3 regions of the Bradyrhizobium sp. OAE829 genome follow, and region 1 is predicted to be linked to each of the others. Evidence: predicted binding sites of a transcription regulator. Region 1 holds the regulator's gene; each other region holds the start of a gene.
The links. The regulator PhoB, encoded in region 1, activates phosphate uptake and scavenging genes when phosphate is short. The targets are predictions, from matches to a motif close to TGTCATNNANCTGTCAT.

Region 1 (3,204 bases):
TGTCGGGTACGACATCTCGTGCGGAAGTACTGACCCCTAGAGTCCATTTTGTAAGGCGTAAACGTTCGGGCGGCTTTTTTGCGCCCGGCGAGGGCTAAGGGATTCTGCCCGCTGGGATTTTTGAGAATTGGCATCGCCAGCGCTGCCCCCGGTTTGGCCGGCTCTGTGCGAAGGGAAGAATGCGATGACGGTATTGACCTGGTCCGACGAGCGCGTCGAGCAGCTTAAAAAGCTCTGGGAGGGCGGACTTTCCGCCAGCCAGATCGCCGCGGAACTCGGGAATGTGACGCGAAATGCAGTGATCGGCAAAGTGCATCGGCTGGGTCTTTCCGGCCGTGCCAAGAGCCCCTCCTCGGCCGCGCCGCGTCAGCGCAAGGCGCGCCCCGCCCAGCAGATGATGCGGGTGGCGCGCCCGGTGTCGCGCGGCAATACCGCGCTGGCCCACGCCTTCGAGGTGGAGATGGAGCCGGATCCGGTCGCCTACGACAATGTGGTGCCGATGAGCCAGCGGCTGACGCTGCTCGAACTGAACGAGGCCACCTGCCACTGGCCGATCGGCGATCCCTCCAGCTCGGAATTCTTTTTCTGCGGCGGCAAGGCGCTCACCAGCCTGCCCTATTGCGCACATCACTCGCGCATCGCCTATCAGCCGGCCTCCGATCGCCGCCGCCCGGCACCGAAGCCGACAAGGTAAGGGCTGCGCGGAAGCTACGCGGAAAACATCGCTGTCGTCCCGGCGAACGCCGGGACCCATAACCACAGGGGTTCGTGGTTATGCCTGGCTGGAGCTCCAGCTCATTTCAAAAAATGAGATCGGTGGTTATGGATCCCTGCGTTCGCAGGGACGACGATAGAGTATTGGCTACTCCACCTTCGCGAACCGATCATCCAGCGCGTAGCCGGCGCCGCGCACGGTGCGGATCGGGTCCTGTTCGCGGCCGGGGTTGAGCAGTTTGCGCAGGCGGCCGATATGGACGTCGACGGTACGTTCGTCGATATAGATGTCGCGGCCCCAGACGCTGTCGAGCAGTTGCTCGCGGCTGAACACGCGGCCGGGATGTTCCAGGAAAAACTCCAGCAGGCGATATTCGGTCGGGCCGAGATCGATCGGACGGCCCGAGCGCGCGACGCGGCGCTTCTCGCGGTCGAGTTCGATATCGCCATAGGTCAGCACGGTGGCCAGCCGCTCCGGGCTCGCCCGCCGCAACAGGCCCTTCACCCGCGCCAGCAGCTCCGGCACCGAAAAGGGTTTTACGATGTAGTCGTCGGCGCCGGTCGCCAGCCCCCGCACCCGCTCGCTTTCCTCGCCGCGCGCGGTCAGCATGATGATCGGCAGCGCCTTGGTCTCCGGCCGCGCCCGCAAGCGGCGGCACAGTTCGATGCCGGACAGGCCCGGCAGCATCCAGTCCAGCACGATCAGGTCGGGCACCCGCTCCTTCAGCCTCGTATCGGCGTCGTCACCGCGGGCGACGGTTTCGACCTCATAGCCTTCGGCATCGAGGTTGTAGCGCAAAAGCGTGGTGAGCGCTTCCTCGTCTTCAACCACCAGAATGCGTGCGTTCATCTATGTCAGCCTCTTGATATCCGATTTTGACGCGGTTTGTTACGCGAACGTCTTCCGCTTCCAGTTCCGCTTCTAGTTTCGCTTCTAGTTTCCTGGCACCGTGGTGGCGAAATTGGTCATGTCGCCCTTCGGGCGCTTGTCGAGGATCTGCTGGCCTTCGATCATGTAGAACACGGTCTCGGCGATGTTGGTGGCATGGTCGCCGATCCGTTCGATGTTCTTGGCGCAGAACATCAGATGGATGCAAAACGAGATGTTGCGCGGATCTTCCATCATGTAGGTCAGGAGCTCGCGGAACAGCGAGGTGCAGATGGCGTCGACTTCCTCGTCGCCCTTCCAGACCGCCATCGCCGCCGGCAGGTCGTGCGACGCGTAGGCGTCGAGCACGGACTTGACCTGCGACTGCACCAGATCGGTCATGTGTTCGAGACCGCGGATCAATTTCAGCGGCTGGAAATCGTTCTCCAGCGCCGCGACGCGCTTGCCCATGTTCTTGGCGAGGTCGCCGATCCGCTCCAGATCGGTGGCCACCCGCATGGCACCGACGATCTCGCGCAGGTCGATGGCCATCGGCTGGCGGCGGGCAATCGTCAGCACCGCGCGTTCCTCGATGAGGTGCTGCAGGCGGTCGATCTCGACGTCGGAGGCGACGACGCGTTTTCCGAGCGCGACATCGCGCCGGATCAAGGCATCGACGGATTCGGTGATCATGCGTTCGGCAAGGCCGCCCATTTCGGCGACCAGACGGGTCAATTCCTGAAGATCGCTGTCGAACGCCTTCGCGGTATGTTCTGAAGCCATTGTCTTCTCCTCGCGATGTGCGCTTAGCCGAACCGGCCGGTAATGTAATCCTGGGTGCGTCGATCGCTCGGCGAGGTGAAAATCTTGTTGGTGTCGTCGAACTCGACCAGTTCACCGAGATACATGAAGGCGGTCTTGTCCGAGACGCGCGCCGCCTGCTGCATGTTATGGGTCACGATGGCGATGGTGTAGTCCTCCGACAATTCCTGGATCAGTTCCTCGACCTTGGCGGTCGAAATCGGGTCCAGCGCCGAGCAGGGCTCGTCGAACAGGATCACTTCAGGGCGCACCGCCACGGTGCGCGCGATGCAGAGCCGCTGCTGCTGGCCGCCGGACAGGCTGAGGCCCGACGCATTCAGCTTGTCCTTGACCTCGTTCCACAGCGCACCGCCACGCAACGCCTTTTCGACGCGGCCGTCCATCTCGGATTTCGAGATCTTCTCATAAAGGCGGATGCCGAAGGCGATGTTTTCGTAGATCGTCATCGGAAACGGCGTCGGCTTCTGGAACACCATGCCGACCCGGGCGCGCAGCAGATTGAGATCAAGCTTGGGGTCGAGGATGTTGGTCTGGTCGAGCATCAATTGCCCGGTCGCCTTCTGGCCCGGATAGAGGTCGTACATCCGGTTGAAGATCCGCAGCAGCGTGGACTTGCCGCAGCCGGACGGCCCGATGAAGGCGGTGACGCGGTGGGTGCCGAGCGTGAGGTTGATGTTCTTCAGCGCATGGTGCTCGCCATAGTAGAAGTTCAGGCCGCGCGCGGTCACTTTCGGCGGCGCGTCGGGCAAGGCGACCTGCGGAACAGGTCCGTTCGCAGCACTCACGGATACGGAAAGATC
Region 2 (3,204 bases), 1.8 Mb from region 1:
ATGGTCTCGGCCAACCGCGACATCGCCAATGCATCGCAGGCGGTGCAATCGACCACGTCCGCAGCCGTCGGGGAGATCGTTCAGTCGCGCAGCGCGGTGGATACGGCCGTCAAGCACATCGCCGAACTCGTCGAAGCGGTCGGCCGCATCGAGGCCCGGCTCAGCGCCGTCGGATCGGCGTTGTCGCAGGTTGCAAAAGTCTCCGGCTCGATCGAGGCGATTGCGAAGCAGACCAACCTTTTGGCGCTCAATGCCACGATCGAGGCGGCGCGCGCCGGAACCGCCGGCCGCGGCTTTGCCGTGGTCGCGAACGAAGTGAAGAGTCTGGCGGAAGGAACGCGCCAGGCCACGCAGCAGATTTCCGAGACCATGCGCGATCTCGACGGCCAGATCGGCAGCCTGATCGGCGAAAGCAGCGACGCCTCGCTCCGCGCCAAGAGCGCTGGTGAAGGCGCACAGCAGATCAGCGGCATCATCGCGCGCGTGCATCAGGGCATCGCGTCCGTAGGCTATGAGATCGACGGCGTCGCCAGGGCCGCGACGTCCAATCTCGGCCATTGCGACCGCGTGATCGAGGAACTCAGCCAGCTTGCCCAAGGCGTCGATTTGTCTTCCAGCGAGTTGAAGCAGGCCGACGGCCGGGTGGCGAAGCTGCTCGAACTGTCGGAAGGCCTGATCGTGCTGATCGCCGACAGCGGCGTCGAGACGGCGGATGCGCCGTTGATCCGCGTGGTGATGGATACCGCAAAGCAGATTTCCGACGCGTTTGAGGCCGCCGTCGCGCGCGGCGAGATCACCGTCGAGCAGTTGATGGACGAGAAATACCGCGAAATATCAGGGACTGATCCGAAGCAATATCTGACCGACTATGTCGCCTTCACCGACCGCGTGCTGCCCTCCATCCAGGATCCGATCCAGAAGAGCGATCCGCGCATCGTGTTCTGCGTCGCCTGGGCCAAGGGCGGCTATCTGCCGACCCACAATCCGAACTACCGCCTGCCGCAGGGGCCCGACCCCGTCTGGAACAACGCCAATTGCCGCAACCGCCGCCTGTTCAGCGACCGCGCGGTGAAGAAGGTGGCTGACAACACAAAACCGTTCCTGCTGCAGACCTACCGCCGCGACATGGGCGGCGGCAATTTCGTGCTGATGAAGGACCTCTCCTCCCCCATCCACGTGCGCGGCCGCCATTGGGGCGCTTTCCGCATGGGCTTTCGGCAATCCTGAACGACAGACGTCAATACGCCCTGCCCGGCGCGCGCTGTCACACCACTGACATGCGCATTTGAAACTAACGGTGATGCTGTGCATTTCCTTTTGCGCTTCCCTGGGCGGAGTATTCTGATGACCCAAAAACCACTGAATGGCTCGATCCATGACCGCATCCACGCGGAAATGATGGACAATTTCGACGAGGAACTGGAACTGGAAATCGACGACGACCTCCTCGACGCGCTGACCAACGAATTCGAGGGGGATCCCGCCGAGAAAACCGTCGACCGCCGGCTTTATTTCAAGGAACTGTTCCGCCTGCAGGGCGAACTCGTCAAACTGCAGAGCTGGGTGCAGCACCAGAAGCTGAAAGTGGTTGTCATCTTCGAGGGACGCGATTCAGCCGGCAAGGGCGGCGTCATCAAGCGCATCACGCAGCGGCTGAACCCGCGGGTCTGCCGCGTCGCCGCACTGCCGGCGCCGAACGAGCGCGAACGCACCCAATGGTATTTCCAGCGCTACGTGTCGCATCTGCCGGCCGGCGGCGAGATCGTGCTGTTCGACCGCAGCTGGTACAACCGCGCCGGCGTCGAGCGCGTGATGGGCTTTTGCAGCGACGCCGACGTCGAGGAGTTCTTCCGCTCGGTGCCGGAATTCGAACGCATGCTGGTGCGTTCCGGCATCATCCTGATCAAATACTGGTTCTCGATCACCGACGAGGTGCAGCATCTGCGGTTCACCATGCGGATCCGCGATCCCCTGAAGCAGTGGAAGCTGAGCCCGATGGACGTGGAAGCGCGCAGCCGCTGGGAGCAGTACATCAAGGCCAAGGAAGCGATGCTGGAGCGCACCCATATTCCGGAAGCCCCGTGGCACCTGGTCGAGGCCGTCGACAAGAAGAGGGCGCGGCTGAACTGCATCGCCCACCTGCTTGAACAAATCCCCTACAGCGACGTCCAGCAGGATCCCGTCATCCTGCCGCCGCGCGTGCGCCATCCGGACTACCAGCGCGGGCCGGTCCCGCCGGAGATGTACGTGCCGGCGCGTTACTAAGCGCGTAGCCAATGCAGCGGGCCGCGCAGCTAGCGCAGGGCTGCGGGCAATTCGAAGCCCTTGTACTCGCGCAGCAGCATCGCCTTGAGCACCGGCGTTTCCGGGCGGGCATCGGGCGCCGGCATCGGATTGCTGTCCGCCTTGATGAAATCCGGTGGCGTCCCCGGCAATTTGTAGAGATTGAAGCCGTTCCGCCGCACCGCGAAATCGGCCTGCAGATAGCCGTCCGCCATCATGGTGCCGGCGGGCGCGAGGTAGAAGCCGTCCTCACGATAAGGCCCGAGCATCGAATAGGTCTTCGAGCCTTTCCGGACGCCGCTGAGCTGGCTGCTCAACCTGACCAGTTCGGTTTCGCGGCCGTCGATGTTCACGTAGACCCGGCGCAGCGGCAGTTCGGCAGCGTCCTGCGTCACCACGCTGACGAGCACGAGCACATGCTTGGCGAGCGCGCGGTGTTCCTCGGGACTGGAAGCCCAGGAGAAGTCCACCGACGATCCTCTTGCCGCGCCCTTCGGCGCGACTTTCGCCGTGTTGGTCGCGGACTTCTCCAGCCGCCCGGTCATGTCTTGCAGCGACACCGGGTCCTGCGATACCGGGCGCTGGGTGAGCTTTTGCGCGGACGCCGGCTGCGACAGCAGCAACGCCAGCAGGAGAACCAGAAACCTTTGCATCACACCTTCTCGTAAGCCGGTTCAGTGGCCAGTCCAAAATCCCGGCACCGCCGGCTCCAGCCTGCCGCCCGCCCGCACCGGCGCTATTCGCAGCGCCAGCCCGGTGGCATCGTCGGTTTCGACCGCGACGCCGCTTAGTGTCGCCACACCGAACGCCGGTTCGAATCGGCCGGAGGGAATGCCGGTGACGAAGCGGTGCAGCGGCTCTTCCTTCTGCATGCCGATGATCGAATCGTAATCGCCAGTCATGCCGGCGTCGCTCATATAG
Region 3 (3,204 bases), 640 kb from region 1:
GGCGCTTCCGACGTCGTGCTCATGTCGTGATTGATGGTGCCGACCAGTGCGTTGGGGTGGTTATGGTCCGGCGTCACCAGGATCAGGGTGTCGTCGCCGCGCTTGCTCGCCCAGTCGCGGGCGAGGCGCACCGCATTGTCGAGCATGATGGTGTCGTAGACGGCGCGGTCGAAGTCGAGGGCATGCGCGTATTTGTCGATCAATCCGGATTCCACCATCAGGAAGAAGCCGGCCTCGTTTTTCGACAGCACGTTCAGCGCGGCCTGGAGCTGCTCGGTCAGGTCGGGCTGCTCGGGAAATTTCTTGACGCCGCCGCCCTTGAGGAATTTGCGATCCAGCGCCCCATCCATGTTTCCCGTGGCGAACAGCCCGAGCAACTGGCGCGTCTCGGGTTTGGCCGCCAGCGCATTGAGTTCGCCGGCGGTCGTCGCCAGGGCATAGCCGGCTTCGCGGAACCGGGCGATATAATCGACCTCGTCCTTGCGCTTGGATCCGGCCGCCGATTTCGGCAGGAAGTTCGCGCTGCCTCCGCCCAGCAACACGTCGGGCCTCGCCGCGAAAAGCTGCTCGACAATCTCGTCATAGGCAGCCCGGCGGCGCGTATGCGCCACCATCGCCGCCGGCGTAGCGTCCTCGACTTCGGTGGTGGTGACGATACCGATGCTCATCTTGAGCCGGCGCTGGGCAAGGCTCGTGACGGTTTCGACCTTGGGATCGTCGAACGCGTCTCTGGTGCGGTCGGCATAGACGCCCATCGCGTTGACCGCGCTCTTGTGGCCGGTGGAATAGGCGCTGGCCGAGTTTGCCGAATCGGTGATGATCGAATCCGAGCCGGCGGTCGCCACCAGCGCCGTATGCGGCATGTCGTCCATCGCAAGCTTGCCGAGGCTCTTGCCCTCCGCAATGCCCTTGGAAAGCAGCCGCGCCCCGACGCGATGGGCGGGCGACATCCCGTCGCCGATGAACAGGATCACGTTCTTCGCCTTGCGCGGCCCGGTGTCGTAGACCGTCCACGTCACCTTGCGGCTCTTCGTGCCGTCGCTGACCTCGACGACGACCGGGCCGGGCTTTGCCAGCTCGACGTCGCGAAGCATCAGCGCGGATTGGTCCCTGCCGTCCTCGCGCTCGATAAACGTTGCGGCCCGGCCGAACACGGCGGCGTGGTCCTCGCCGTTGACCGTTACCTTCAGTTTCGACTGGTCGACCCTGTCAGGAAATTCAACCTTGAAGTCGAACCGCGCGCCGGAGAGGATTTCGGAGCGGTCGATCGGATAGACTGTTTGGGCAACGACCGGCGATGCCGAGAGCACGGCGGCGAGGGTGATGATGGTGACTGGCTTGATCAAGATCTCGGGCTCCGCGCGTGCTTGCCTGCGGGACAGCGACAGCCATTGCTCAGCAAGGAGTGAAGGTGACCAGTTCTATCCACCCCGGATGACAGCTATGTAACGGCGGGCCGCAGCGGTGCAGCGGTGCCAAATAAAATCCGGCCCCGCAGATTCAGCTCTTGTCGTTACCAAGCTTGAAGATCTCGGAACCGTCCCCGCTCGATAGCAGGCCCGTGTCCGAATAAAGCTTCAGCTTGGCGCGGGTATCCGTGATGTCGAGGTTGCGCATGGTCAGCTGGCCGATACGGTCCGCCGGCGTGAACGCCGCATCTTCCACCTTCTCCATGCTCAGCCGCTCCGGCTGATAGGTCAGGTTCGGGCTTTCGGTGTTGAGCAGCGAGTAGTCGTTGCCACGGCGCAGCTCGAGCGTGACCTCGCCGGTAACGGCGCGCGCCACCCAGCGCTGGGCGGTCTCGCGCAGCATCAGGGCCTGGGAATCGAACCACCGCCCCTGATAGAGCAACCGCCCGAGGCGCATGCCGCTGATCCGGTATTGCTCGATGGTGTCTTCGTTGTGGATGCCGGTGACCAGGCGCTCATAGGCGATGTGCAGCAGCGCCATGCCGGGCGCCTCATAGATGCCGCGGCTCTTGGCCTCGATGATCCGGTTCTCGATCTGGTCGCTCATGCCAAGGCCATGCCGGCCGCCGATGGCGTTGGCCTCAAGAAACAGCGCCAGCGGATCGGCGAAGGTCTGGCCGTTCAGCGCGACGGGCTGGCCTTCCGCAAAACGCACGACGACCTTTTCGGCCTTGACGGCACAGTCGTCGCGCCAGAACGGCACGCCCATGATCGGATTGACGATCTTGATGCCGGTGTCGAGGCTCTCGAGATCCTTGGCCTCGTGGGTGGCGCCCAAAATGTTGCTGTCGGTCGAGTAGGCCTTTTCGGCGCTCATCTTGTAGGCAAAGCCGTTGGCGGTCATGAACGCTGACATTTCCGCGCGGCCGCCGAGTTCGTCGATGAACTGCTGGTCGAGCCAGGGCTTGTAAATCCGCAAGCTCGGATTGGTCAAAAGGCCGTAGCGATAGAACCGCTCGATATCATTGCCCTTGTAGGTGGAGCCATCGCCCCAGATGTTGACGCCGTCCTCCTTCATCGCCGCGACCAGCATCGTGCCGGTCACCGCGCGACCAAGCGGCGTGGTGTTGAAGTAGGTGTTGCCGCCGGTCGAGACGTGGAAGGCGCCGGACTGGATGGCGGCGATGCCTTCGTGCACCAACTGCGTGCGGCAATCCACCAGGCGGGCTTTTTCGGCGCCGAATTCGAGCGCCTTGCGCGGAATCTCCTCGTAGTCGGCCTCGTCAGGCTGGGCGAGGTTGGCGGTATAGGCAAAGACGCGTGCGCCCTTTTGCTTCATCCACACCAGCGCCGCCGAGGTGTCGAGGCCACCCGAAAAAGCGATGCCGACTTTTTCCCCTTTGGGCAGGCTCTTCAGGATCGTGCTCATCGTGCTTCCAATCGGTCGAAGTGGTGGATGTCGTTTGCGGCTTTGGGTGCGCGAATATCAAACTTTGCGCTTGTCGGCACGTGTTTAATAGCGCCATGCAGCAGCTGGCCGGGGGCTGATCAGCCCGGCTGGCGCGAGCCCTTGGTCAGACGGTTCCAGGGCCGGGCCAGGCGTGCCAGTGCGGCCTCGACGGCCGCATCCGAGACCCGGGTCCACGGCCAGCGGTATAGCCAGCCATGGGCCAGCCAGATCACCAGAAAGCTGACCAGGCCGGCGGCCGCCACATCGGTGAAGAAATGCCCGCCAAACGCCATCCGCAGCACAGAGGTCGTGATCCCGAACAGGGTCGCCGCCACATAGGCCAGG

Region 2: ppk2 (polyphosphate kinase 2) is a predicted target of PhoB. The motif match lies at 1,263-1,279, and genes of this name have one in related genera.
Region 3: ABIE49_RS20815 (alkaline phosphatase) is a predicted target of PhoB. The motif match lies at 1,435-1,451, and genes of this name have one in related genera.

Annotation. Positions count from the first base shown of each region.
Region 1 is NZ_JBEPOE010000001.1:3,669,581-3,672,784, forward strand. Features, by position in the region: gene ABIE49_RS18000 (GcrA family cell cycle regulator) at 185-694, shown strand; gene phoB (phosphate regulon transcriptional regulator PhoB) at 863-1,564, opposite strand; gene phoU (phosphate signaling complex protein PhoU) at 1,649-2,365, opposite strand; gene pstB (phosphate ABC transporter ATP-binding protein PstB) at 2,389-3,204, opposite strand, start outside.
Region 2 is NZ_JBEPOE010000001.1:5,454,666-5,457,869, reverse strand. Features, by position in the region: gene ABIE49_RS26175 (methyl-accepting chemotaxis protein) at 1-1,227, shown strand, start outside; gene ppk2 (polyphosphate kinase 2) at 1,345-2,265, shown strand; gene ABIE49_RS26165 (hypothetical protein) at 2,295-2,936, opposite strand; gene ABIE49_RS26160 (TIGR00282 family metallophosphoesterase) at 2,958-3,204, opposite strand, start outside.
Region 3 is NZ_JBEPOE010000001.1:4,310,224-4,313,427, forward strand. Features, by position in the region: gene ABIE49_RS20815 (alkaline phosphatase) at 1-1,343, opposite strand, end outside; gene argG (argininosuccinate synthase) at 1,501-2,838, opposite strand; gene ABIE49_RS20825 (phosphatase PAP2 family protein) at 2,958-3,204, opposite strand, start outside.